DNA from 2 places in the Dictyobacter alpinus genome. Region 2 is predicted to be linked to the other one. Evidence: riboswitches for the same ligand, from Rfam matches in the RefSeq annotation. Region 2 holds a riboswitch; the other holds the start of a gene.
What was found. A riboswitch is a leader RNA that binds a small molecule or an ion and turns the genes downstream of it on or off. The one in region 2 is predicted to bind S-adenosylmethionine.
Positions count from the first base shown of each region.

Region 1: it holds a riboswitch for S-adenosylmethionine, as region 2 does, so the genes downstream of both, metX (homoserine O-acetyltransferase MetX) here and metK (methionine adenosyltransferase) in region 2, are expected to answer to the same signal.

Region 1 is NZ_BIFT01000001.1:1,411,338-1,426,594, forward strand. It holds gene EL633_RS05520 (aspartate kinase) at 1-734, opposite strand, end outside; gene EL633_RS05525 (homocysteine synthase) at 824-2,152, opposite strand; gene metX (homoserine O-acetyltransferase MetX) at 2,189-3,337, opposite strand; SAM riboswitch class I at 3,766-3,885, opposite strand; gene EL633_RS05535 (Uma2 family endonuclease) at 4,087-4,662, opposite strand; gene EL633_RS05540 (RNA polymerase sigma factor) at 4,943-5,536, shown strand; gene EL633_RS05545 (HEAT repeat domain-containing protein) at 5,536-7,575, shown strand; gene EL633_RS05550 (thiolase family protein) at 7,629-8,813, opposite strand; gene EL633_RS05555 (acyltransferase family protein) at 8,971-10,374, opposite strand; gene EL633_RS05560 (PLDc N-terminal domain-containing protein) at 10,721-10,999, opposite strand; gene EL633_RS05565 (sensor histidine kinase) at 11,149-12,555, opposite strand; gene EL633_RS05570 (peptidoglycan DD-metalloendopeptidase family protein) at 12,784-14,064, opposite strand; gene EL633_RS05575 (TolB family protein) at 14,169-15,257, opposite strand, start outside.
Region 2 is NZ_BIFT01000001.1:4,114,876-4,130,132, reverse strand. It holds gene EL633_RS16285 (enoyl-CoA hydratase/isomerase family protein) at 1-198, opposite strand, end outside; gene holB (DNA polymerase III subunit delta') at 278-1,306, opposite strand; gene EL633_RS16275 (RNA polymerase sigma factor) at 1,855-2,667, shown strand; gene EL633_RS16270 (anti-sigma factor family protein) at 2,664-4,577, shown strand; gene EL633_RS16265 (acyl-CoA dehydrogenase family protein) at 4,745-5,893, opposite strand; gene metK (methionine adenosyltransferase) at 6,183-7,436, opposite strand; SAM riboswitch class I at 7,606-7,715, opposite strand; gene ahcY (adenosylhomocysteinase) at 7,930-9,198, opposite strand; gene EL633_RS16250 (PfkB family carbohydrate kinase) at 9,385-10,332, opposite strand; gene EL633_RS16245 (HD domain-containing protein) at 10,425-11,060, opposite strand; gene mtnA (S-methyl-5-thioribose-1-phosphate isomerase) at 11,080-12,207, opposite strand; gene EL633_RS16235 (RNA polymerase sigma factor) at 12,614-13,150, shown strand; gene EL633_RS16230 (anti-sigma factor family protein) at 13,147-13,647, shown strand; gene EL633_RS16225 (sensor histidine kinase) at 14,148-15,257, shown strand, end outside.

The DNA.
Region 1 (15,257 bases), 2.7 Mb from region 2:
ACATCAACGCAATCAAGGGCGGCACCAATCGTGGTGGCAGAATAATCTGAACCATTACGCCCGAGGGTGGTAACAAAACCCGTAATTGTGCGTCCAAGGAATCCGGCCGCGATCGGAACGATGCCAGCCTGCACCAACGGATAAATCAATGTGTGCGCGTTGGCACGCGTCTCATCGTTCAGGGGATCAGCACCCTCAACCACACCAAATGGCTGGGAGGAATCATGCGGAGGATGACTGGTAATAATAACTTCTTTACGTACTGGTTCGGCCTTGACACCATGAGCTCTGGTAGCCGCTGAGACCAGCAGGATCGAGAGGCGCTCACCCCAGGATGCGACCGCCGCGGTACGCAGGTGCACCATATCTCCAACGGGGGCCGCCTGACGTAAGATACCTACATCCTCACTCAACTGAGCTAATGCAGCCTCAAGCTCGTGCAGCAACGTGTTGCGCTCATCACCAATCGGCGTGACCTGCGCCGCAGTTTCAATATGTTTCTGGCGTAGCGCGAGCAGCTCTTTATCACAGGCCTCCTCTTCACTAGAACACGCGTGACGGGCAATACGCAATAACTGGTCAGTGACCCCAGACATCGCCGAAACCACCACGACAGGAAACGGAGTTGTCGGATCATGCAAAGTATCAGTTATGATTGATGCCACACGACGAATGCGCTCACCATTCCCAACTGAAGTTCCACCAAATTTCAAAACACAGACAGATTGTTCCATAGCAAACCACCACTATTCATCGATTGACTTCAGGACCTGTAACCTTTTCAAACCAAGAAAACAGGCGACAGGTCCCAAAGAGGATTTAGCTACACATCCAGGGCGACACCAACATCAGCGACCGCCGCTTTCAAAGCTTGATCGAGATCATCGATCAGATCGTCAACTGTCTCCAGACCAACCGAGAGTCGGATAAAGTCTGGCGTTACACCCGTTTCGACCTGTTCTTCAGGTGTTAACTGGGCATGGGTTGTACTGGCAGGATGGATGATCAGCGACTTGGCATCACCAATATTTGCCAGATGTGAGAAAAGCTCAATATGGCGGATCAGCTGCTTACCAGCTTCGAGACCACCTTTAATACCAAAGCCAATGATGGCACCGTAACCGCCATGGGTGAAGTATTTTTGTGCCAGGTCATGCTGCGGATGACTCTTTAGACCAGGATACACGACCCAGCTAACGGCTGGATGCTGCTCCAGGAATTCGGCGAGACGCAGGGCATTTTGACTATGGCGCTCCAGGCGCAGTGGCAGGGTCTCAAGTCCCTGAAGGAAGAGCCAGGAATTGAAGGGAGTCGTCGCAGGACCCAGGTCACGCAACAGCTGTACGCGGGCTTTGATGATATAGGCCAGTGGACCTACCGCCTCAACATAACGTACGCCATGATAGGAAGGATCGGGCTCAGTCAGACTGGGGAAGCGACCGCTGGCCGCCCAGTCAAACTTACCACCATCAACAATGACACCACCAATTGAGGTACCGTGGCCACCAATAAACTTGGTTGCCGAATGGACAACAATATCGGCCCCATGCTTCAAAGGCTGCAACAGATAGGGAGTCGGAATCGTATTGTCCACAATCAATGGTAAGCCATGCTCATGCGCAATATCAGCCACCGCTTGAATATCCAGCGTATCCAGGCGAGGATTACCAACCGTCTCGGCATAGATAGCCTTGGTGCGCTCATTGATCAGAGGCCGGAAATTCTCTGGATCGCGGCTATCTACGAAATGAACCTTGATACCCAGTTTCTCAAAGGTATAATGGAAAAGATTATAGGTGCCGCCATAGAGACTGGCAGAAGAAATAATCTCATCACCCGCGCCAGCAATATTAAAGAGAGCCAGCGATTCCGCAGCCTGACCTGAAGCGACGGCCAGCGCGCCAACACCACCCTCTAGAGCAGCCACGCGGCGCTCAAACGCATCCTGGGTTGGATTCATAATACGGGTATAGATATTGCCAAACTGCTTGAGCGCAAACAAATTAGCTGCATGCTCCGGGCTATCAAAAACATATGATGAAGTCTGATAAATAGGTACTGCGCGGGCTCCAGTCGCGCTATCAGCGGTCTCTTGTCCAGCATGTAAAGATAATGTTTCAAAACCATAGCTGCGATTATTGTTCAATGCCATGAGAGTTATTTCCCCTTTTAACGATGAAAATGACAATTAGAACTGACGAAGAGCTTCAGTTAATTGATCCCACTCTTTCAAAAATGCATCATGACCATGTGGAGAATCTAGCTCCACATAACGCGCATTACCTCCTACCATCTGTACTTTATCGGCGAGCCAGCGTACATGTGACGCGGGAAAGAGAAAATCGGAACGGATACCGACAAATATCATCTGACTACGAATACGACCTAAAGCCTCTTCAAGTGAGGCGTAGCCTTCACTTACATCATAGAGATCCATGGCCCGACTGATGTAAAGATAGCTATTGGCATCAAAGCGCCGGGCTAACTGATCACCCTGATAGTACAGGTAATTTTCCACATCGAAGCGACCACCCAGTTCAGGTGAAAAGGTTGGAGCCGTCGCCGCTTCACGCTGGACCGGGTTGCGTGAGAAGCGCATCTCCATCGACTCTTCACTTTGATAGGTAATCATAGCGAGCATACGCGCAATTGAAAGACCGGTAGCAGGTCCATGGCCGGGCAAGTAATCGCCACACAGCCAGGCTGGATCAGCCATAATTGACTGGCGCGCCACTTCATTGAAGGAGATAGCCTGGGCAGAAACCGCAGCCGAGGCCGCGATAACCGCCACCTTCTCAACCAGTTGTGGATACATCACCGCCCACTCGAGCGCCTGCTGTCCACCAATCGAGCCACCGGCCACCATCGCCAGACGCCGTACGCCTAGATGCTTGATCAATTTATGTTGAGCACGCACCATATCCCTGATAGTAATTACGGGAAAACGCATGCCAAAGGGTCGATCAGTTAAAGGATTTTTCGAAGAAGGTCCCGTACTACCAGCGCAGCCCCCGATCACATTGGCGCAGATCACAAAGTAGCGCGAAGTATCAAAATACTTGCCAGGACCAATCAAAGGATTCCACCAGGCCGCCTTCGGATTCTCTGGATCGGCTGGATCGTGGGCATGTGAGCTACCGGTTAAAGCATGCGTAATCAAAATCGCATTATCACCAGTTGCATTCAACTCTCCCCATGTCTCATAAGCCAGGGTCACCGGACCCAGACGCCCACCACGCTGCAACAAAAGTTGGTCAAAAGTGAATATCAACACTTCATTCTCTGTCTGTACCTGCTGCGTCTGCGCTCGCTGAACATATTCTAATTGTGCTACCACGGTATACTCCTTCCTGGAAAAAGGAACAAAAAAAACCCTCACCCTACAGGGGCGAGGGGTAAACGTCTTCGCGGTACCACCCTGGTTTGCTGATACCTCACGACATCAGCCTTTACGAGTGTCATCTTTTTGCTACCTCGGCCACCCAATGTCCCATCATCCAGGCAACAAGATCACACTACAGCTATAACGTAGCCCACGGCTCAGTCTACTAATCCTTACTAGGGAGTTCAACCTGCAACTCAGAGGCCATCTTCAATGCCGGTACGGTGCTGACATCTCATCTCCGTCAACTCTCTGTAGCCGCCCTATACATTTACTCTTCCTCTTCAACGCAATTCTCTTTTTTTAAATTGTAAAGTGCACCGGATTCCAGGAAACAGGTAACAAAAAAGCCCCTCTCAGGGGGGGCCGCTACATTGCTGTTCCCCTCATCTTGCAAAACACGTAAAAACATGTTTCACCGGAATTGGCACCCTGCTTGCTACATTGCAAAGCGGGTTGCCGGGCTTCACAGGGCCGTATCCCTCCACCTCTCTTGATGAGAGCAGTTACTACTGCAAAATATTCAGTTATGGTATGTTCATTTGAACGTGTGCATTAAATTTCGTAACATTGCCGTTACTTTTGTATCATTTACGTTAATAAGTAGTATACCCAAGTCTGTTCTCGACTGTCAAGGGCACAACCATGAGTAGAGGTGTGCAAACTATCCATATTACCGGATTCGAGTATGGCAGGAGACACAACTAATCTTCTTCTAACTCTAAATATACCTTATGATAAATTTCACGCACAGTAAAATGAACCTCAATACTTGAAAGTGCAACAACATCATCTCTATTTTTATAGAGTGAAACAGACCATTGGAACGAACCTACGCGATGATGATGCTCAACATAACATTTACGGGAATCCACAAACAAAATTTCTTGAATGGTTGGATAATACTGGTAAGCTTGTAGTTTTTCTATTTTATCGATCCGCTCAGTAGTAGGTGATAGCACCTCTACTACAACGGATGGAGATTCTAAAGCCTTCTTCCTGGTCCAATCCCTGGGATCACATGACACAGAAATGTCAGGATAATAACATTTATCATTTGTTAATTGTATAGCTACATCAGAGCTATATACATTACAATCACTAGAACTCAAAGCCGAGACCAGCAAATGTGAAATGTTTACTGCAATTTGACCATGCGCTGGAGAGCCACCGGTCATCATCCGAATATAGCCGTCAACGTACTCATATTTTCGCTCAGGAAAGGTTTCAGCGAGCTTCCAATACTCTTCTAGAGTATATTTGTCCTGCGGATTTAACATCTGAGACTCCCCTCCTACACCATCTACAATAAAAGCATGCAAGCTTACACGTACTTATTGTTATTAAGAATACTATACCCTGAAATCGCTAGTTTAAGCAACAAACAAGCACAGCTAATTCCAGAAGCTTGTCGAGTATAAAACACCATCACCTTTTGCAACCCTTTCGCTTCTTGCCGTGTTATGTCCTATAAGATCATAAGCCATTTAGAACAAATCATGAGAAATGGCGCTGCTGATTGTCTATGATGAAAAATTGACAAGCAGCTAAAAGGATGATATGGAAGATAATGATGAAATGCTCACGCGTTTGTTAACGCAAGATATCAATATGCATTTCGAACAACTCGTGCTGGCCTATCAAGACCGGCTCTATGCATTTGCCTTGAGTCGAGTACGCAATGCTCATGCAGCTGAGGAAGTTGTCCTGCTTGCACTTGAGCGCGCATATTATGCCCTCAAGGGATATCCACCACAGCGGATCTCATTGCTCAAACTCGGAGCCTGGCTGTTTGAAATTACACGCAATATAGCCAGTAATTATCTGCGTGACCTGCGGGCACGTGAAAACAGATTGCCCTCAATTTCACTGGATACGACCGAGGCCAGCTTTGGAGCCTATCTGGAAGATCCTGATATTACTCCCGAGGAAGTGGCTTGCTATAACGAAGATCGCCAGGAACTTGAACAGGGCATCAAACAATTACCCACAAATTATCAAACGGCTATTCAGCTCTACTACTTTGAGCATTGTAGTGCCCGCGAGATCGCTGACCGTATTGGTCAGCCAGTTGGCACCGTCAAGTCAAATATACATCGCGGCACAAAACTCTTACACCAGTTGCTCAATACCCATATCAGGGAGGTCCGCTGATGGGAGAACATATTAAAGCACCTGAAACGCTCTTACCAACACTTTTACAGCGACTCCAACTGGCTGAGGCAAGACAGGCTGGCTGGCAGGCACGGGTCCAGGCCATCCACGCATTGGGTGAAAAGAAAGATGTGTCCGCACTCATGCCAGCCTTCACTGATCAGGACGAATCAGTACGTGTAGCCGCCGTCCAGGTCTGTGCAAGTTGGGGTGAAGAGGCACCCGTACAACAATTGCTGACCTGTTTACAGGATCAATCGTCATTGGTCCGTGAGGCTGCCATTTTTACACTGGGTACTCTGGATAATGAAAAAGTATGGCAACCTATCACAGCGGCACAATTTGATCCCAGTCCCATTGTTCGTGAGGCCGCGCTCCAGATGTTGACACAACAGACACCACCGGCATCACACTACAACGAGACACCCCCTCTCTACACATTACAACAAAAAAGAGTGGCGGAGAGTCGGACAGAATATGTACGTACTGATGAGGAAGCGATAGAGAACAGTTTTGAGTTGGACAATCCAGCAACAACCAACAATAACAGTGAGATTATCCCGCTCAGGGGCAAAGCCACCCTCGGTTCTGTCTCCAAAAGCAAGAAGCGTTGGCGTCTACTGGGCACATTGGTAGCAGCAATCTTGCTCTTTAGCCTGCTTGGATCCTGGTTTGCCATCGTTTATCTGCCCGGCGTACAAACAGCTCAAGATAACACAACTCCACGCTGGACATACACAGATGCAACGTTAAATGATAATATCGCATGGAGCACAGATAGTTCACAGATCTCTTTTACGGCTCAACAAAATCAGTTAAACACCTACAATATGGTAACCCACCAACTGGACACCTATCCTGAGGTTGATACAGGAACGCAAATGCAGGCAGATCATAGTCAAATCATGACCAGCAATGTTTCTCCAGGAGGAAAATACCGGGTTGGTATCGACGCAGGAAATGCAGGAAACACAAAAAAAACTGGCAGTTTGTATATATGGGATAGCAAAACTGGACAACTACTGGCCAGCCATCCATATAGTCAACCAGCAGATCTGCCACAAACAGATAGCTCCCACACCAGCATCTCAAGTCCGATACTTTTGTGGTCAAAAGATAATGAAAGTATGGCGACGATAGATGGTAAGGGAAACGTGCTCATCTGGCATGCCCAAACAGCTCAACGAATCTTCTCACCTACCAGTACCCACGTTACAATTGAGTTCTTGCATGCCCAATCACCTACCAGTACCAACGGTACAGTTGAGAAGATTGCCTGGTCACAGGATAACAAAACACTGGCCCTGGCTACGACGAATGGCTATCTGGAAATCTGGAATACGCTCACCGAAAAATTAGTCGGCTCTGGTCTCGTCGCCAGTACTGTACAAACAGTGAGCGTGTCGCCTGATGGTCGCTATGCGGCTGCCGGGGATTTTGGCAACACACTGTCGATTTTAGATACACAATCAGGCAAAGTTGTCGACCATTCGCTCACGATTTCCTATCAGAAAGATGGCAATCTATCCTGGTCAAAGGATAGCCATTATATGATCGTATTTACAAATGGAGACGGTGAGAACAAGATTACGACCACCGTCTGGGATATTGCCCATGACAAAAAGATGTTTGAGAAACCATCCTCAGCCCAGGCAGCAAGCGTGCTATCACCTGATGGACGTGATATAGCGGTCGCAAGTCCAGATAATCAGCAGATCGATATCTGGGAGATCAACACTGGTCGTAAGGTTGCTACACATAAGGGAAAGATGGGACCAAATAGCTTTACGCTCATCTGGTCACCCAATAGCAAATCTATTGCCAGCACCTATCAGGATACGCAGGTACAGTTGTGGGACCCTCAGAACGGCCAGGATATCACGACGTATAACAAGTTCAAGGGAGAAGTACAGACTATCCTCTGGTCTCCTAATGGGGCTTATATAGCGATTTCAAAGGTCGAGCGTACTCAGATAGAAATTAATCATTATAGCTTTTCAAATCCCAGTCTTGCCATCTGGTCAGTACCAACACACTAACATTAAGCGCCACCAGTAAACCTATCTGGTGGCGCTTATTTGATACGATACGCTCAGACTGTGAGGCGTTCAATGATCAGGGCGTTGGAGAGACCGCCACCCTCGCACATAGTTTGCAGGCCATAGCGTCCACCCTGTCGCTCAAGCTCATGGAGCAAGACGGCCATCAGGCGGGCACCAGAGGCGCCAAGAGGATGTCCAAGGGCAATAGCACCACCGTTGACATTGACGCGGCTCAGGTCGGCTTGAAACTCATGTTGCCAGGCCAGGACCACACTGGCAAAGGCCTCGTTGATTTCAACAAGATCAATCTGGTCTAGTGTCAAACCAGCTTTATCCAGCGCTTTCCTGGTAGCAGGAATAGGCGCGGTCAACATGAAAATGGGATCATCACCGGCCAGGGCAAAGGAGATAAAGCGAGCCCGTGGTCGCAGGCCGAGCCGCTCGGCTGTTCTACGTTCCATAATTAAGGTCGCGGCCGCGCCATCACTGATCTGTGAAGAATTGCCAGCGGTCACCACGCCATCCACTTGAAAGGCTGGCTTGAGATTAGCCAGTTTCTCCAGACTGCTATCGACCCGAATACCCTCATCGCGCTCGAACATGACAGTACTACCATCAGCGGCTATCACTGGTACTGGTATAATCTGAGATGAAAAGCGACCTTCGACGGTCGCCTGGCCAGCCCGCCGATGACTCTCCAGACTAAAAGTATCCAGCGCGGTCCGATCTAATTCCCACTTTTTAGCGATCAATTCAGCACTGATACCCTGAGGCACCAGTTGACCGGCATAGCGCTGTTCCATACGCGAACCAAAGGGTGAGGCCACCCCCTGCACGTTTGATCCCATTGGGACACGCGTCATAGATTCGACGCCACCAGCGATCACAATATCATAAGCACCGCTGATCACGCCTTGCGCGGCAAAATGGATCGCCTGCTGGCTGGATCCACATTGACGGTCCACGGTCGTCCCTGGTACAGATTCGGGAAAACCGGCGGCCAGTACGGCATTACGCGCAATATTTTGACTCTGCTCACCTACCTGGCTGACACAACCAACGATCACATCATCAATCAAAGCTGGATCTAGTCGCGTACGTTCAATCAGGTTCGAGAATACATGGGCTAACAAATCAACTGGATGCCAATCCCGTAGCTGTCCACCACGGCGACCAACTGGTGTACGTAAAGCTTCCACAATGACAGCTTCTCGCTGCGTATAACCCGATGTCATCGCCATTCCTCCTCAGGCTTCAAACTGCTAGATTGCAGTATAACCTCATTCTTGAAATACACGCCACCTACGATAAGTAAGTCACAAAGAGCGCGCAGGAACAAGATATTCCTGCGCGCTCTTTGTAGTTTCGCCAGAATATGGGAAACTGTGACGGCTATGCTTCTACACTTCTCGTTTCTACACTTCCAGGTTCTACGATCTTTGCTCTTTGAGCACGAGCCAGGCGTTTCTCTTGCATCCGTTTCGTCAGGCGTGCGCCCAATCTGGTGCCGGGTTTCTCAATGAATTGATATGACAGAAAAGCAACCGGGACAGCAGTCAGCAGGAGCCAGAGCCAGTGAGCAAAATAGCGAATCGGTCCCTGTATTGCCAGATGCGGCAATACTTGCCCACGGAACATCGTGATAAACGGCATATGCCACATGTACAGGCCGTAAGAAATCAGTCCAATCCAGATCAATGGCTTCAACGAAAAAATACGCTGTAGCCAATGCGGACCAAATAGAACCGAGAACATAAATGCACCATAACCAAAGGAGATGATTAATTCGTTAATCAGATCATACTCGGGATTGAATCGATCCATAAATGAGAATGTAGGTACACGCATATGGGCATAATCGAAATGCCAGATCGCCATAAAAACGAGGATTATCAATCCAATCGCTCCAACGAACAGGCTTGAGCGTTCAAAACGCCGACGCGTCAGGGCTCCATAGACAGGATGCCAGGCATAGGTACAACACAGACAGATAATCATACCAATTGCAAATTCTTCAATGTATTTGCCAGTAATACCATACAGCAAAACAACAAGAACTCTGGTTACAATATCAGATGGATGTTGGGCCATAGGCGAAGCACCCCAGACCCGTAATAACATTCCCCAGATGATAAGCACCCCGCAACAGCCGATCATCACCAACAAACGTCGTGCTGGCGCCGTCGGTAGGCGTTTTGCGACCAGCAAGAATCCAAGTGCCAGCAGGGGCAGGATCATATAAAATTGCCACTCAATCGCCAGTGTCCAGAAAGGGCCATCCAGTTGCCGAAATGTCAGCCAGGAGGAATCCATGAAGAAACTCAGGAAGATACCAAGTTCATTCCAACGACGAGGTTGTAAATATGATTGATCAAAAATCAGAATAACTGCAAATAAAGTTACATAATAGGCAGGAACAATACGCAAGACGCGCTTCACATAAAACTGACGAGCCGAGGGCCAGGGTGCTTGAAATAACAAAGATTTCGCATAAGGTAAGAAAAGCAAAAATCCAGATAACAGAAAAAAGAGATTCACACCAGATGCCCCAAAATTAGCCAGAGCACTGGCATAAAGGTGGCGCGGCTGGTTCCATAAAGCATTCAGCGTCTTCAAGTCCACATGGAAAGACATCACCAGAAGGATCGCACAGGCTCGTATCCCATCAAGAACGGCGATATTTTTTCTTGGCTCAACTCTTGGTGTGACTGTACGCGGCTCTTCTTGTTTGCTCTCAACTGAATGATCAGCACCTGTTTGTTGTGCGGACCCCTCACCCCCAATAGATACATTCATGTATATATTTGCACCTTTCAGTTTAGCTAGTACAGAGAACAGACATCTCTCTTGAGAAAAGACTTCATGCGTATTTCATCTTCCGGGAAGATGTACTATTATCCAATAGTTTTCATCACACCAAACCTGAAGGTAGTCTAACTGTCTTTCAAGAGGCGGCAATTTATATGTTGATACAAATAACTTCACCTAATTTTGTAGCATATTTTTACGTTCTCTACAAATGCTCCCCGTAAATCTAGCCATAGTGGTTAGTCTCAAAGTCATAGGTAACCATAGAAAAAACACAAAAAAGGATACTATTCTATTTGCATGAATAGCATCCTTTTTTGACGTCTATGCCCTATTAGCGCTGATAAGGGTTATTTTGATAGTCATCAGGAGCATAACTGGCCTGGCCAAACATGACACGGCTACGATTCACCGGACGCTGACCAAAGATCAGGTACAGGAATGGTCCAATGAATGGCAGGCACCAGATGATTAACAGCCAGAGTATTTTTCCAAGGGACGAATGATCATCCTCAAGAATGAAAACTGTTTCAATGATATGGCCAATTACTGGCAAAAACACGATTATTAAAAACAGAATGGAGTTTGTGGCACAGCCTCGACTACCAGACATGATTTTTATCTCCTTATTTATTTATGAACAATAGATCTTCAGGATTTTATATTTCTGATTGTATAGCAATATCTTAAGCTACTGCTGGTTATAATACGGTTAAAGATGATAAGTTGTTGCAAATAGCGGGCTGAAGCCGTGTTCTATGCTCAAGCAAAGCAAATGGTAAAGTGGAAGGTTGAGCCGTTACGGATGCTGCTCTCGGCCCAGACCTGACCACCATGCATCTGTACAATTTTCTGCGCCATAGAGAGTTCCTGGTTTCGTTCATGCATAGCTGATACAACTCTATCGGCTGTATCAGCACAGCGCTCAAAGATGCGCTTTAAGCCACTCGCCGAAATACCTGGCCCTGGATTATGGATACTTACATGCACGCTATTCTCCTGGACCTGACTATTGATAGTGATTGTCCCCCCCTCAGGAGTAAATTCGATCATGCTCCGGAGCAGATTCGAGATCACGATGGTCAGCTTCTCTCGATCTCCTAGCAGGATGGGAAGAGCGATGGCCAAACGCAGCAAGATATGATGGTGAGGATACATAGCACGGATACGCTTGACCACGACCGTAATTAATACATTTATGTTTAACCATTCCAGACAAATATCCATCTGATCCGCTTCAATACGCTCTAAATGGGCCAGATCATTGATCATATAGAGCAAGCGCCTGGTGTCTGCATGGATATCAACAGCGAATTCCTTTAAGCTATCCAGGCTCAATGTCTCATCACGCATCAGTTCGCTACACTTCTGCATCTCTAATAGGACGGCGCGAAACTCATGATTGATAGTGGAGATAAAGTTATTTTTGAGCGTGTTCATACGCGTTAGTTCAACATTCGCTGCCTGTAAAGTACTGACTATACGCGCGTGCTCACGCTGCTCCTGGTCGCGCTGCATAGCCAATGCCAGCATACCGCTTAACGATTTGATGACAGCGATCTCCGACAACTTCAAAGGTAGTTGCACCACACCATAATCCAAAAATAGCAGTCCAATCAAGGTTGTTTGCCGCAGAATAGGGATAATCATCCTATGGACGGGATGATTATCACTCAATACAGCACTGGTAAGTTCCAGCGTAAGGATCTCACCAGCACATAAACACTGAAACTGCTCAGGATTTTGCAGGATTGTGTTGAGCTTGATACTATCAGCCCAATATTGTACATAGGAAGCTGTCGTGCCAGAACAAGCTAATGGAGAGACCATCTCCGCCTCTTGCGAAAATTCAGCCAGCATCGCAGCATGACAGGTTAAATGTTGCCGAATACACTCAACACAACGGGCCATAATTGTTGACTCAACCTCTTCCACTTCTGCTCCCTCCGATATAACCACCAGGGTATCAGGGGGAGACGGATATTGCTGCAAGAGGATGGTAACCAGCACGTCTAAAGATGCCAGCACTTCTTGCATACGCCTGTCCTCCTGCTCAACTGCCAGTGCGGCTTCACTCGCTGGTAGTTGATCTGGTTCCTGACTGTCTATCGAAAGGACAGGACCATTCAGTGGCGCTGCATGATGGAGTTCTTTACTGTCTCTGCCCATATTTTTACTCCTTATTTTTACTTATTTATAGTCTACAGAACGCGCATAATAGGGTTTAATATCTCTCGTATTTACGTACTTCATCTGCTACATACTTATGAGAATGTGTAATTCCATCATAAAGAGAAGCAGCCTCCATTAACCAGAGGCCGCTTATCGGGTAACTTCTGTGTGCTGGGATATCCTACACTCAGGGTGTAAAGATACTGTCTATCACACCTGTTATATTTATGGTTGCGCATTGAGGTCGCCACCAATATAGGCGCCGTTGCCAGAAACAGTATAGCCACCGGACGCCCGTACAAATTCGAGCGCATCTGCCGCAATCTCTGTTCCCGACTCACCCGTTGCGTTGCTGAGCATTACACAGCCAGCCGTACCACGGCGGAAGTAGTAGGTTCCGATACTCACCCAGCGCGTACCAGTGTTGACGGTGCCAAAGGGCCCACCAAAGATACCGATATGGGACTCATCAACACGAACCGTGTGGGCTATCTGAAATGCGGGATTACTGGGGTTGGCACTATAAACGGTATATGGAACCCAGCTACTGGTGGCATGGGTATCGTTGACATAAACACCGACCTCATAATAGCCATCCGCTGGAATGTTTGGTCGCCAAACTGCGGTCGCACGTGCCCCCCCGGTTGTGGCCCAATGCAGGTCACCATGAATATTGGTACGGAAGTAGTCTGAGCGCCAGTAACCTGTTGAGTGCCAGCCTGCACTACCATCATCAATCACAATGGCACCGGGATATATACGGCCTCCACCCAGGTATGGCACAACCGTGTGTGTGGAGGGGCGGTCAACCCAGAGGTAGCGATCCCTTACAATATTTGGATCCCGGTTGCGACCACTCCAACCAAAGGGATCGGTAGCATGCCAGTTAGGCAGGTAATAGATCGACATATGCAAGTGTGGACCAGTCGAAGCACCGGTTGTGCCACTCGTGCCTATTTGCCATTGCGGACCAATTCGATCACCATCCGCCACCAGGACCGCGCTCAGGTGGCCATACGCACTCACCAGACCATTACCATGATCGATTGCCACCCATAATCCAAAAGAGGAGTTATGGTTCACCGAGTTATACCAGCCAGCCCGAATAACCTGCCCTGAAGCCACGCTCAATACAGGCTCAAAGGCCATATCCAGATCATAGCCGTTATGCCCATCATAGCAACTCAGGCGTGCCACACAATCATTGACGGAGGCCCCCCCACTTACACCATCAAAACGGACAAACCAGCCATCATTGTCATACCAGGGCTTATCATGATCAAAAAACGAAACGGTGCGCTGCATAATTGTTCGATTACCATAGTAAGGCCGATGCATAAATGAAGACGCCTGGCGTTGCTGCACAATAGAAGGGGCCGCCGACACAGTACCAGTTGGGGCCAGCCAGTCCACATTTCCCTCCCATGAAATCAGGACAGAGAAGCCAGCCAATAGCAGCAACAAAAACCAGAGTCGGAACTGTCGTCGAAACCATACAAACTTCATAGCTATCTATCTTCTTTCCACCAGGGAAACACATCTGGACATAGTTCCTACAGCACTAAAATTGGGAGGAGCAATCCATGTATACGAGCCAGGCATGCATAATCCTAGCCTGAAGCAACTATATGTGACAGTACGGGTGAGATAGGGACAACTTGTGTCTCACCATTTGCTCCTACATTAAGCTGGGCGGACCAGTAACGTGGCATGCCACCTAAAACAGTATTCGCAGGACTGAGGGCGGCAAAAATGACGCGATCACTTTGGGCGGACCAGCTGGGGTTAATATTCCACTGCTGCCCCGTCTGGGCTGAGGTGGCGATCAGGTGGGCTTGATGGGTATGCAGATTAAAGACACCAATCGCACTTTGTAGCGCCTGCTGCGAGGTATCAGCACGATGATCCCCGGTATTCATGCGTACCACATACGCTAACTTCTGCCCATCTGGTGACCAGGACGGCATATAGCCGTGCCCCCCATCCACACTTGCCAGACGCTGCTGGCGTCCACCGCTGCTATCCATGCTCCAGAGTCCTGCGGTGAGGAAGGGAGCGGGACTATCAGCCAGACGTTCGTAGGCGATCTGCTTCCCATCTGGTGACCAGGCAAATAGCCCGGCAACCGACTCCAGTCCAGTTGTCGCGAATAGATGGGTTCGCCGACTCCCATCACTCTGCATAACATAGGTATCACTACCCAGGCCGAGTCCTTCAGTAGTCGAATACACGATCCGTGTGCCATCTGGCGACGGGACGGCATCAATCAGTTTGGCTGAGGCGGTACCAATATTGATATTGGCATGCGCGCCCGTAGCCGCATCGACAGACCAGAGGCCGGGATTCCAACTATCCCCATCCATGGGAGCTGAAGGACCCAGTGGGAACATAGGACGGTACAGAAAGGTGTGACCATTGCTACCCGGTAGCCAGCGCAAAAAGTTACCCATTACCGCCTCTGGCTTAAAAGTAATCTTTCCCGCTTGCACATCATACATCCACACCTGCTCACCGTGATCACGATTGCCATCTATCACCACATAACGGTTATCTGGCGATAACTGCAATGTCAGGACGGCATCAGAGCTTACGCGCCCAAAATCGTTTCCCAGCGCAATGAGCGGCTGCGGACTTTTAAGCGGCTGTCCATCCACCCCTTTTGGTGAACGCGCCAGCACAAAACCACGCGCATCTTTAAT
Region 2 (15,257 bases):
ACCAGCCCCAAAAGCACGGCCGGCTCCAGTGAGAATAACACAGCGAATAGTTTCATCCTGTGCCGCAGCTTCAACAACCTCGGTCATTTCCTGGATCATAAGCTCATTAAAGGCATTTAAGACCGTTGGACGATTCATGATGATGGTGAGAACACCGGCCTCAAAGTTGATAAGGACATGCTGAAAATCGGTTCGCATAGCATAACTCCTCTTCCTTGATTAGTTATCAATCGTGCTCTAAGGCGAAAGAAGCAGAAGCAGAGGTTAGCGGGCAATGCTATGCCTTGATGGTTGGGGTATCCAGCATCAAAACTTCCAGGGCCACACGGGCATTGACGTTTTGATCAAGGGATTCCTGGGTCTGCAAGATAGCACGCACCATACGCTCAGCCTCTCGCGTCCCAACCTTTGCGGATTGCTTTTTGAGTAGATCGCGCATATCCACATTGACGGTCAGGTCGAGACAATTATTCGCTGCCAATACCATATCACGCCACCATAATAACCACAACTCTAGCAACTGGCGCAGTTTCTCGCCATCCGTTCCCTGACGTTGCACAAAGTCGAAGCGCTGGATAGTAGTGCTCACCGGAATTTTTGTCAGGAGCTCTAATTGGGCCTTGCGTTCGTCCAGGAGATCTTCATCCTCTACCGCCTCCACGGCCCAGCCTAGGCGACCTGCGGCCAGGGCGGCAATCAGGGTAGCCTCCTCAGGCTCAACCTCCCAGCGTTCAGTCAAAGCCTGTTGGATCTGTGATGAAGTCAATAGCTGCATTGATAGCAGTTGTACACGCGAAATAATCGTTGGTAGGAGCACACCTACATCTGGGACTGTCAGCAACAAAACTACATCCGGCTCGGGCTCTTCCAGTGTTTTCAGGATACAATTGGCTGCCTGCACATTCATATCCTGCGCGTTTTCAATAATGAAGATGTTGCGTCGGCCCTCCATCGTACGTCGGGAGGCATCGGACTGTAAGGCACGCACCTGCTCGATCACAATGAATTGCTTGTCAGCGGCCTTACTGATAACATGGATATCGGGATGATTTCCATGGAGAACCTTACGGCAAGCGAGGCAATTATTACAGGGTTCTTGAGGAGCTATCTTTGGATCAGGACCACCGGTACACAACAGGGTTTGGGCCAGGCGGTGGGCCAGCAAGCTCTTGCCAATCCGGGGCGGACCAGTGAGTAAATAGGCATGACGAATCTGTTGCGCGGCTAATGTACGGCGCAAAATATCTATTACATGTTCATGGCCAACAATATTCCAACCTGGTGCTTGTGTTTGCGGGATTCCCATACCCTCTATGGTAGCAGAATTGCTCTACCTTCGCAAGTAAAATATGCACGTTTTTTTAATCTTAAGCCGCATGCCAGCAGTCCTCAAAGAGATTGTACAATGGTAGCAGAAATTGAAATGTAAAGTAGCAAACTCCATGTGCAAGTGAGTACCATATGTGATAGGAGATTTATGCCTGTTCAAAAAAAGCTAAGAATATGCTTAGGATTGCTGGAGAGCACCAATCTCTTCACATAAAAACTGCATAAGCTGCATCAATCTAGAGGGAAATATGGTATACTAGCTCGTAAGAGTGCTCGTTTCAGCCAACAAAATCTCACAAACAGCACTTTCAAGACCACAAGAGTAAAGTCAACGCTTTTCCGTGAGCTTATCGGGCTCACGGTTCTTATGTATATATAATTATCTTTCAACCCGAAAAGTAGTAAGAATGAGAGGGTACAAGGCGAAGCAATCCAGGCGCTGGTTCGTTTGTACAGCGACTGTTACACCTACATGCTCCCGTAGAAAATATGAAAACTCTGCATTATATAAGGCCGATGTAACCGATGGATACCTCTATACGTTTCTACAATGCGAATAGCAAATTGGGTTCATCCGCAAACGATGAACAGCAAGGCCATTCAACTATTCCTATATCTGAAGATGAAACTGGCAATAAAGAGGCAGTCGTTGAAGTTGATGAGACGTTGCAACCTTCTCAGCCAGAAATAGCGGCACAACCTGAACAGGTAAATGTGGCTGACTTTGAAGCTATTTTCACCCGCTTTCAGGGTCCGATTACAAACTTCATCTATCATTTAATAGGAAATAGAGAACAGGCCTATGATCTTGCTCAAGATGTATTCGTAAAAGCCTACAAAGCACTCTTAGGAGGGACAGTTGTCCAACCAGGGGCGCTCTCGGCCTGGCTCTATCGCATCGCGGCCAACACCACAACTGATTCATTACGGCGTAGACGTTTAATTGCGTGGTTACCGCTCTCATTATTTAATGAAGATCGCGGTATTGGCGCTGGCATGGTTTCAGATTCGGGTGGCAACACAGGAGACGGCTTTAACACGGGCGAAGAGCAGCATGCTGAGCCCCGTTCCAGTTCAGTCAACTCGATGTATGAGCGCAATGGATATGATGGTGGACGTTTTGAAAGTAGGGTGGCGGATCGTGAAATTGTGGAACGCGTCTTTCAACAACTCCCACAGAAATATTCAGCGTGCCTCTGGCTTTACGAAAATGATGGTTTATCTTGCGCGGAAATTGCCGAAGTACTGAGTATTAGTCCATCAGCAGTAAAAATGCGTTTAATGAGAGCAAGAGAACGATTTATTGGTTTGTATCAAAAAGAGGTCGGTGAAGATTGAACTGTCGTCAGGCGCGGGCAATGCTCGCCATATATCGTGAACAAAAACAAGATCCGACGAAAGTGCCCGAATTAGAAGATCATCTAGTGCATTGTGCAGATTGCAAAGAAGCATACGCTCAATACCAATTAGTTGGAGAGCGCATACGTTCTATGCCAGCAATCGAGCCAGCCCCAGATGCTCGTCAAAAACTGTTGCAGGCGTTAGCGGTTGAGCATGTGCGTTTCCTACAGAACGCACCGGCTTCAACTACCTCAATTCCAACGCCAGTCTTTCTTGGCCCTTATTTAAAAGATCTTGCTCAACAACCAGCCAGGGCTGATTCCCTGGCAGCCTTTTCAACCGCGGATACGGGACCTCTGCCTGCCATTCAGGCGGCACGCCCACGGCGGCTACGGCAAACACAACATTTTGCGATCATCGGTCTGGCTGCTTCCTTTATGATTGTCGTCATGTTAGGTGGACTTATTTCGCTCCTTTTCCTGGCCAATCAGGGACAACAAGTGGTCTCGTTACCATCTAATCCCGCCAGCCTCGGTCATACCGAGATTGCGCAGGCTGATCCTGCTATCGTGGCCACACAGACACTCTATAATCATGTTGTTAGTGCGAGCACCAGCAATGATACGATCTATTATTCAGCGTACGATAATAGCTCAAATTGGATGTTGCAAAAACTGGATACGAGCGGAGATCCCAATACCAGTCGTGCAAGCACCGAATTGCTGACCCATCCCAATACACGTCCGTTGATCGTGCTGGGTAGCAATGAGGACTGGCTGTTCTGGCTGCAACTAGAGCAATCCAGGAATGCGAATAACAAACAAACGCAGCAGTCAGCTACACCTACAAATACCTTTGAAGGTAGCTGGAGCCTTAAAGCCCTCTATCTGGATAAAAGCCAGGATACAACAGAGAAAAACGCAAATAGCGATACGACCAAACCGCTCACTCTCTATACAGATACATTTAATAAAGCCAGAGTGGCGGATTGGGTGACATCACCAATTCAAGGTTTGAGCTTTTATCATAATCATGCCCTGGTGGCTTTATTAGACAACAAAGGCGTATCGCATCTGCTGAATTATCAATTTACTCAGAACAGCATTGAGAAGAAAACGGAACTGGCGACCGCGAAAGATCAGCATGTGCTCACCTCCCCAACAGCTACAACCGATGGCTATAGTATCTATTGGGCTGATGAGTGGTTGTCGCAGGATCAAAAGCTCAACAGTAATATCTGGACACAGCAGGCCGAGGATGCTCAACCAAAAGAGACTGGTCGTTGGGCTCCGCATGCCAGCAATCATACGTATCTGTATCGCGACGATGAACATTCATTCCGTCCACAGTTGGTGAATGGCACCCTTTTCCTGCTTGACAGCGATACAGGCAGCGATCAAGCAACAGCCAGCACAACCCCTACGGTGCAAGCTACCGCAACCACTACGGCGACGCCTGGCGCACAGGCCAGTGCGACACCTACTGTTGAGGCCAGCCCTACAGCTACCCCACAGGACCTGAATAAGCTGTTGCTCAATCCAACCGAGGTTGATCCCACGGTACAAACACCACAGATTGATGCCAATGTGTCAGGTAAGTTGCTGGCCTTTTCAGCCAGCGGCGCAACACCTGAGACAACCAATATCAATGATAATGAGATCCTGACAGGACTCCAGAGTGGTGGGACCTTCTTGATCTGGCAAAATAGCGCCAAAGATTTCAAAATGTATGATACCCGCGCCAAAGTTATGGTCAATGGTATTAATAACATTACCAAAGGTAGCGCTGCCTTTGTCTCGGTCAACAATACCACAGTGATCTGGACAAAATATGTCACCCCTGATGCCTCACAGGCTACAAGTGATGCGTCTAATGTGGTTTTCAACACATTGAAATGGCCGAAATAAAACATTTCGCGCCTTTGGCGCTCCAAAGGTTTTAAATGGCGTCAAAAAGTGTTCTCCGAACACTTTTTGACGCCACATTTACAAGAAGCATGGGCCCTTCAGGGACCGATTGCGGCTGGCTGCAAGCTCCACGATAAGAGTGGGAATAAACACTATCTCAGAGGTTATTAGCAGCCGAGTTGCTTGGCTATCAGCATGCGTTGTACTTCGCTCGTGCCTTCACCGATCTCGTTGATTTTGACACTACGCCAGTAGCGCGAGACTGGATATTCATCCATATATCCATAGCCCCCATGAATCTGTACGGCCTGGTCGGCAGCCCGCTTGGCCGTTTCAGAGGCAAATAGCTTGGCCATTGAAGCCTCACGGGTATAGGGCTTGCCCTGCATATGTAGCCAGGCGGCTTTATAATACATCAAGCGAGCCAGCTCAATCTCCATATCCATATCCGCTAACTTAAACTGAATGGCCTGAAATTTGCTGAGCGGCTGTCCAAACTGTTTACGCTGCTGAGCATAGCTCAATGCCTCGTCCAGACAGGCTTGCGCCAGTCCAACAGATAGGGCGGCAATGGCCACGCGGCCAGCATCCAGGATATGTAGAAATTGCTTAAAACCATCGCCTGGCTGTCCGAGGATATTTTCCTCAGGTACGCGGCAGTCCTCAAAAGAGAGTGGACGCGTATCCGAGGCCTTCCAGCCCATCTTCTTGTAGGGCTTTCCGATCACGTAGCCAGGGGTATCTTTAGGAACAATAATATTAGAGATGGCATTGCGACCACTGGGGGTTTTACCGGTGATGGCTGTAATGGTCACACCACCAGTGAGATCAGTACCAGCGTTCGTGATAAAGGACTTTGAGCCATTGATACGCCAGGAACCGTCCTCTAGCACAGCTCGCGTCTGCGTTCCACCGGAATCAGAGCCAGCTTCAGGCTCGGTCAGACCAAAGGCCCAGAGCTGTTCACCACGGGCCAGCGGCAATAGGAAACGCTCTTTCTGCTCCTGTGAACCAAAGAGGAAGAATGGTGTCGCGCCAAGGGAGGTATGAGCTTCCATAGTAATACCAACCGACACATCCCCACGTGAAATCTCTTCAATTGCCAGGCAGTATGAAAGAAAGTCAGCGCCAGCTCCACCATACTCCTCAGGAAACGGGAGTCCCAGTAAACCTAGCTCCCCCATCTGGCGTACCAGATCATAAGGGAATGCACCTGTGGCATCTATCTGTTCAGCAATAGGCTTAATTTCTTGTTCAGCAAAATCTCTACACGTCTGACGAATGGCCATCTGCTCTTCGTTGAGTGAAAAGTCCATTTCGAAGGACCGCCTTTCTGCACTATAACATGTTATTTTAAACAGCCTAGCCATGGCTGTCCGTTACCATTATAGTCGATCAAGGCAATCAATAGCGAGGATTACGCAGGGCTTTTTCATGATCTTTTTTTGACGCCTGCGGCGCCAGGCCAGGGGTGGAGTATATGGTGCGCAGAGCCGCGCACCATATACTCCACCCCTGGCGTGTGATCTGTGGGCGAACACAAAACATAAAAAAAGCAGTGCTACTGTCTTTTCGACAGTAGCACTGCGATAGGATGTTCACCTGTTATTGTGAGACAACCTCGTTGCCTGAAACGTTAGCGCCTACACCTTTACGCAGCATAGGTACTTTATCCAGGGCCTCCCAGGGGAGATCCACATCAGTACGACCAAAGTGACCAAAGGCAGCTGTCGGCTGATAGATCGGCCGGCGCAGGTCCAGGGCCTGAATGATTCCGGCTGGACGCAGGTCAAAATGTTCGTTGATCAGGCGGATAATCTCTTCGTCAGAGACTTTGCCGGTACCGAAGGTTTCCACGAAAAGTGACAGTGGGCGAGCTACACCGATCGCATAGGCGATCTGCAACTCAACCCGATCAGCCAGACCGGCCGCCACAATATTCTTGGCGATATGGCGAGCAGCATAAGCGGCAGAACGGTCCACTTTGGTGGGATCTTTACCACTGAAGGCGCCGCCACCATGACGGGCCATGCCACCATAGGTATCGACAATAATCTTACGACCAGTCAGACCAGCATCACCCATTGGGCCACCAGTGACAAAGCGTCCGGTTGGATTGACATAGATTTTGGTCTCAGCATCCAACAAATGCGCAGGGATCACAGGCTTGATAATATAATCAAGCACATCCTGGCGAATCTGTGCGCGGTCCACATAATCAGCATGCTGGGTAGAAACCACAATGGTATCGACACGGGTGGGTGCACCATTCTCATATTGAACGGTGACCTGAGCCTTCCCATCGGGGCGCAAATACGTCATTGGGCCCTGTCCACTCCAGGATTTACGGCGTACCTGGGATAACTGGCGAGTCAACTTATGGGATAGGCTGATGGGCATTGGCATCAGTTCAGGGGTCTCGTTACAGGCAAAGCCGATCATCATACCCTGGTCGCCAGCACCAATGCGCTCTAGTTCATCATCGCTCAGGACGACAACCTTATTGTCATCTCTGGATTCTAATGACTTGCTGACACCCATATCAATATCTGGTGACTGCTTGCCAATGGAGGTGGTCACCCCACAGGTACGATAGTCAAAACCATAATCAGCATTGATATAGCCAACCTGCTCGATCGTCTGGCGAACCACAGCCGACATATCGATCCAGGCCGAAGTCGTAATCTCACCAGCCACAAGCACCAGGCCAGTAGTCGTAGCCGTCTCACAGGCAACGCGAGCCATTGGATCCTGCACCAGGATGGCGTCCAAAATGGCATCTGAGATCTGATCGCACAGCTTATCGGGATGGCCTTCGGTCACCGACTCACTGGTAAAAAATGTCTTAGGGCTGCGCATGAAACTTGTCATGGGCCATTCCTTTCTTACAAAGAACATTATGATACATGCATATGTATGGCCAGGTGATTACATATCATCTATGCTGAAGATTCAATGAGAATTTATTATGTGGGGTTAAGGCATAAAAAAACCCCTCTTCATCAGGGGGTGTGACATTTGCACATTCCCCTCATCTTGCGGCATAGCATAGACCGCCGGAATTGGCACCCTTCTTGTCGGAACAAGCGGGTTGCCGGGCTTCATCGGGCCGTTTCCCTCCACCTCTCTTGATGAGAGTGATTACACTCATGTATTTATTTGTCCATGTATGGAGATGAATTGTTATCATCTCTGTGTCTGTTATCACTCTTGATTGTACTTTATAGCCTGGCCTGATGTCAATGGAATGAACTACTTTTCTCCTACTGGTTGCTGGCTACTTTATAGCACCCAGTAGCCAGTAGGAGAGGATAGCACCGGTCGGCAGCTATCCGTCAGTAGGCACTATGACTTAGGTACCAGACTCCCAGGAGCTGAGGTATTTCTCTTGCTCTTCGGTCAGTTTGTCATACTTGATACCCATGGCATGCAATTTGAGGCTGGCAATCTCTTTATCCAGCTCCTGAGGTAATGTGTATACCTCGTTTTTCATCTCTTTGGCATTTTTGAGCACATATTCGGCACCCAGAGCCTGGTTGGCAAAGCTCATGTCCATGACACTGGCTGGATGGCCTTCGGCGGCAGACAGGTTAACCAGGCGGCCTTCGGCGAGCAGATGGACGTGACGACCATCGGCATAGGTGTACTCATCAACAAAATCACGGACGCGGCGTTTGTTAACGCCGAGTTTCTCCAGGGCAGGAATATTGATCTCGTCGTTGAAGTGACCGGAGTTGGCAATCAGAGCGCCATCTTTCATTTTTTCCAGATGAGCCTGATCGATGACGTTGATGTCGCCGGTTACGGTGATGAAGATATCACCAATGGCAGCAGCCTCAACGCCAGGCATGACGCGATAGCCATCCATAACGGCCTCTAAGGCGCGAGTAGGATCGACCTCACATACAACCACGTTGGCACCATGTCCATGGGCGCGTGAAGCGACACCACGACCACACCAGCCATAACCAAAGACAACGATGGTACGACCGGCCAACAGGATATTGGTTGAGCGAATGATAGCATCCAGGGTGCTCTGACCAGTACCATAGCGGTTATCGAACAGGTGCTTGGTATCGGAATCATTGACGGCCAGCACTGGGAAGCGCAGGACACCCTGCTTCACCATACTATGCAAGCGGATAACGCCAGTGGTGGTCTCTTCCAGTCCACCGATGATGGCAGGAATCAGATCGGTACGTTTGGTGTGCAAGGTCGAAACCAGATCACAACCATCGTCCATGGTCATCTCTGGATTGTGGTCCAGGACAGCGCTGATGTGCTCATAGTAGGTTTTCTCGTCCTCGCCTTTGATAGCGTAGGTAGGAATACCATACTCGCTCACCAGGGCAGCCGCCACATCATCCTGAGTGGACAAGGGATTTGAGGCACACAGCACCAGGTCGGCACCGCCGGCTTTTAAGGTGATGGCCAGGTTGGCGGTCTCAGTTGTGATATGCAGACAGCCAGACATGCGCAAGCCTTTCAAGGGCTGCTCTTTAGCAAAGCGCTCTCGAATCAGGCGTAGCACCGGCATCTCCTTGGCAGCCCACTCGATACGGTCTTTACCGCGAGGGGCCAGGGAGAGATCTTTCACATCTCCACGTGTTGAAGTTGTCATATATTTTATTATTTCCTTCCGTTTGAAGTAGGATTGCGCAGGGCAACAAAGGAACGCTCCAAAGAGCGCCTCAGCATATTCTACAACATTTCTTGAGGTATGACTATGGCACACAACGTGCATAATACACACAACAAGATTTGTCGTGAATGCTCTTCACCCACGACGGTCTCCTCATACAAACAATTAGTTCGTCTTTTGTGTATTCCAGTTTGGATCAAAATGCGAATAGGTTACCAGTTCGTTATAGCGAGTCTCAATATCATTCATCGACAATGAAGACAGGCCACCAATGCCAAATTTGGCACAGGCAAAAGAGCCAACGATATTGCCATGGACCACGGCGCGCTTGAGATCATCAACCGCATAGCGACCAGAAGCATCGGGCTGTACCGAAGAGAGATATCCGAGGAAACCACCAGCAAAGGAATCACCCGCACCGGTTGGATCCACGACCTCTTCCAGAGGATAAGCCGGGGCACTGAAATAGGTACCATCCGCGCCAAAGAGCAAGGCACCATAGCTTCCCAGTTTTACCACCACGTACTTTAAGCCAAGGCTAAAGAAGTGACGGACTCCGGTCAGGATGCTGGCCTGATTGGTATAATGGCGAACCTCTTCTTCGCTCATTAAAAGCACATCCACCTGCTTCATGACTTCAGTCAAAGGATCACGAGCGATATTGATCCACAAATCCATGGTATCCAGCACCGTGAATTGGGCACGAGGAGTCTGCTGAAGCACCTCTAGCTGCAACTCGGGTTGAATATTGGCCAGAAAGACCAGAGGACTCTGTGTATACTCTTCTGGCACCACAGGATGGAAATCTCCGAAGACACCCAGTTGTGTATCCAGCGTGTCGCGGGTATTCATATCCATATGGTAACGTCCATGCCAGTGAAAGGTTTTGCCTTCCTGAATCTGCAGACCGGCGAGATTGATGTTGTGGCTACGCCAGAAGTCAAGATGTTCACGAGGAAAATCACTTCCCACAATCCCCACAAGGTTCACCTGATCATAAAGAGATGCAGCAGTTGCAAAATACGATGCCGCTCCACCTAGAACACTATCCATCCTGGTAAAGGGCGTCTCTACGGTATCGAGGGCCACGGAGCCCACAACAAGAATAGGCAAAATTCGCCTCCATTAAAAATGTCTCTGAAAGGTAAGAGAGTGGAAACCCTTAAAAAGTTTCATTACTCGCCACCGGATTTACACACATCCATTTACACGGGTGTAGCATCATTGAGATGTTCAATGACACCATCCAGAAATGCAATGGCATTATTAAATTTGTCTCGCGCCATATTGCGCGCGGGAACGGTGTTTAAGGATTGGTAGAGCTCAATAAAACGCTCTTCGACATGGCGCAAGATGGCTGCCAACACCTCACCGGTCACAGCCCGATTAGGATAACGGGCCCCGAACTCGATCAGGGAAGTGACAACTGCAAGGCCACTCAACCTTCCTAGTTTATCAGCATCGTACAAGATGCGCCCCTCAGTCACCGTCTTATCACGTTGATCAGGCTGAGCCACCGTCGTATGAGTTAAAATAGCTTGCTCCACCTTCTGGATCAACTCCTCAGGAGCCTCCCGAGCACGCAAGAACTCAACCGCCATTTCAGCCGATTTCACCTGATGATCTTGAAAGCCATGAGCCACGGTCGAAATATCGTGCAGATACCCTGCAATGCTCAAAGCATCAAGATCAATGTTCGGTGACGCTTCATCCTCCTGAACCTCTAATTCCAGGGCCAGCATCTTACAGTTTGCTACAACGGCACTCACATAGCGGAAGCCTTCATTCCCCATGACTTCTTCAGCATATTGGGCAACCGCTGGCACAATCTCTTTATCCATGTATCTACCTTGTATCTATTTATTCGCTTTTATTCTGCCTGCTCGGCATACACCTGGCGCGTAATGTCTCAGTATACGGGGCCCTCATGATTCCTTTTTCTGTCACGATCGCCGTCACATACGCATGCGGCGTGACATCGAACGCAGGATTCGCCACGGCAACATCCATGGGGGCAATGCGCGTCCCATAGAGGGTCGTTACCTCCTCTGCCTTGCGCTGCTCAATCGGAATCTGTTCACCGCTGAGGAGTGCAAGATCGATGGTGGAACATGGAGCAACCACATACAGTGGGATCTGATGTACATGAGCCAGTACGGCCACACTGTAGGTGCCGATTTTGTTGGCCACATCACCGTTGGCAGCGATACGATCCGCACCAACAAAAATAGCCTGTATGCGCTTCTGACGCATAAAATAGCCGGCCATATTGTCAGTGATTAGCGTCAATGGCACCCCTTCTTGCTGCAATTCCCAGGCCGTCAGGCGAGCACCCTGAAGGACTGGTCGGGTTTCATCCACAAATACATGCACATGCTTACCAGTGTGGGCCGCCATATAGACAGGAGCCAGCGCGGTGCCAATTCCAGTGGTTGCCAGCGCACCAGCATTACAATGCGTCAAAATTGTATCACCATCCGCAATCAGCTCGGCCCCATGGAGTCCCATCTGCCAGCAGGCCTGTACATCCTCGACCGCTATCTGGTGTGCTTCTGCCTTCAATACCTCAGCAAGCTGTTGACTTGAGAGGCCAGCCTGGCAGGCTTGTCGAGTGGAGCGCTGCATACGCTCAATGGCCCAGAACAGATTGACCGCCGTAGGGCGCGTCTGGCCCAACAGCTGACCAACCTGAGCAAGATGAGCCTCAATTTCTGCTGGAGTCGTCTCCAATCGATCCGCATCCCGTTCCGCAAGGAAGCGCGTCACGGCCAACGCCATGCCAAATCCAGCGGTAACACCAATCACAGGTGCACCCCGGACCCGTAGCTGCGCGATCGCCTCAGCCACCTGCTGCTCATGGGTGAGATGCAGGTAAACCACCTGCTGTGGAAGAAGAGACTGATCCAGCATATGCACAACTGCACGACCATCACCATCATCTTCCCACCACACCGTCCGTACCTTAGGATCGAAGTTATAATCATTCAAGGGAGCCGTGCCTCCTTCACATCTTTCCAGGTAAGACAGGAAAGATACATTGGGCATAATCCCCCGGTATGTAACGAAGGGGCAGCGCGACCTGCGCATTATTAACCCAATAGTACTAACAAATCGGCTAATGATTGCAGTAAATCCACCAGAGTATGCTACCATGATAAACGATACATCACTCAACAGCAAGTATGCATGACTACTTTATCATGTTACTGATAGCCTTAGTTGTCCGTTCCACTAGACAGAAGGAAAAAGCGTTTCCGTATCCGCCTGAGAGCCGTGGGCACACACGCACGCATTATTATGTGTGTCCACCAGAAAAAGGCCCGGAGACAGCTACCAATCTCTCTTGTATGGAACGGACAAGAGAACACAGTAGCTATCGAAGGGATTGTAGCGCATGGTCCGGGTGGAAACCAAGGAAAACTCCTGGTCTTTCGAACAAATTTACGACGAATATAAGACACCTATTTATAATTATGTGTACCATTTGGTGGGCGATCGCGAACAGGCCGACGACCTGACTCAGGATACGTTTTTGAAGGCTTTTCGCGCATTACCGAAAATGGATGCAAACTTAAAACTATCGGCCTGGTTGTATCGTATTGCCACGAATACCGCGTACGATGCGCTTCGTCGTCGTAAGCTCATAGCCTGGTTACCATGGCAAGATCTCGACCACGAACCCGCCGACGTTGAAAGTGCCGATCCACAAGAAATTTATGGCACAACGGAGATGGTGCGAGCCGCACTTCGTCGCATGCCTCAGCAGTATCGGGCAGCATTGCTACTCTACACCCAGGAGGGCTTCTCCTACAGCGAGATCGCTCATACCCTGAACATTGCTGAGAGCGGTGTCAAAATGTATCTCTCACGTGCCCGTCAATCGTTTCGAGAACATTATCGATCCCTGGAACAGGGAGGAGGCACCAAATGAACTGTGAGCAGGTCAAGGATTTGCTCAGCCCTTACCTTGACGATCAACTCACAGTACAAGAGCGTCAAAGCGTTGCGAGCCATCTACAAATCTGCGAGATGTGCTGCACCATTCTGACGGATTACCGCCGCTTTGACGCCCTCCTATCCCAGCTTCCACGCTTCGCTCCGCTCCTGGTTCAGCCACAAGAAGCATTCAGCTCTAGCCAGAGTTTGCTGCTCTGTGAAATCCAAAGTATCCAACCAGGAACGCCCGCGAAATTACGCCGCCGCCCCTCCTCCTTTCCAACCCATTTAGCCGGCACGCGCGGCCACTACCGTTGTACTTACCACCAGACCACAACCACTCCCCATTGGATCGCAAAGACAGCCTGGAAAACTGGCGATCAATATCCCAATATAAAACTCCTCATCTGCCTGGTAACTATTGGCACCAGCCTGCTCAGCAGCTACTACCTCTGGTCAAAATACCGCCAACACCCCCCGGCGTCTGAATAAACACACACACACCTCATCCTTCTCCCCTTTCACCACACCAGACCCACCAGATCCATCCTTCCTCTCTTAAATATTGTAGAGTGGGCGGCCGCGGTCGCCCACTCTACAATATTTAAGAGACAAGCGAGCACCGTAGGTGCGAAGCTTCAGACAAAAACAAAAAAATGAGAAATAAAAGCAGCAAACCACCATATCGCATTAAAATTCAGTGAATTTCCTCATGCCCAGAAAATTGCCCCAAAAAACGCTAACAAAATGCACGCTCATGCGTTATAATACATAGGCTTGGGATGGATGGCGGGATGTGCGCTGGCAAGCAGATCCACCTCGACGAGCAGCTTGTACCGTACATCTAAGATCTACGTGCAACCTTTTCCCCATGGGGTTGGCACGCGCACCTCCTGACGTTTCGCGTCGCGCCAGATGCAGACGCGCGGTAAGGAGGGAACGAGCTGGCACCCCGTTCTCTCTTTACTCTTACCATGCATAGAAAGGGTCGCATGCAATTCACAGTCCGATCACTGGGTGGAAAACTGATAATTGTTGCGACGTTGACTCTTTTGCTTTGTATGCTCCTCTTTTACGTTTCATCCTGGGGCATATTCAGGTTTTATTCCGAATATCAGGCCAGGAGAGACGCGCAAACACATCTTTCACAATTACAAGTAGCCTATCAAGAACACACAAAGGCTTTAATTCAAAGCGTTGCAAAGGTAACACAGGATGCGCGTATTACCGCAACCCTTGCGCACCCGGAGCAAGCAGATACACATGGCGCGGTTCGTACCCTTTTAGACCAATATGCCAATGACAAACACCTCCACTCACTGGACCTCTTCAACGATGCGGGGCAGGCTCTACTACCGGGGAGCGCGACTGTTAACGCCACGATGCAACCACTCTTCAAGAAAGCCAGCCAGGGCGAAACCGTGGCCTTGCTCCAACCGCTACCTTTAACTGGACCTGGCTCGGACGCCCGGCCGCAATGGATGCTGCTCGTGCTGATGCCCGCTACTCCCCGGCATACTGGTATCCTGATGGCGTCTCAGTCAATTGACACCCTTCTCGCCCAAGACTTGAGCCAGAAGGCGAACACACAGGTATTGCTCTGCATACAAAATCAACTTGTAGGCACGACCACGCTGGACGTTCTGCAATCCGCGGGCAACACCAATGGCAAGCTATGTCAGGCCAATACACCCAGAGTACTGAATAGCTCTCAACATAGCTACCTGCTACAAATCCAACCTGCGCGCCTCACGCAACAACCAGCAGGTTCAACCAGCCTGCAACTGGCCACCATTGAGCCCTTATACGAGATCAATACATATCCAAAGAGCTCAACACTCTTGTTGATCGGAACAGGATTATTTGTCCTGGCGCTGGGCATCATTCTGTATACCTTCTTTGTCAGTGTCCTGTTAATCCGACCCTTGCGCCGACTTCAGGCCCATGTCCAGGTTCTGGTGACACAGGACACGGACATAAAGATGACTCTGGCACGTACCAACGAATTTGCGATGTTGGAGCAATCGTTCCAGTTCTTGCACGAGACGCAATCAAATGAAAGTCAGGCCCTACTGGACCAGATGAGCAACCTATTGATTATG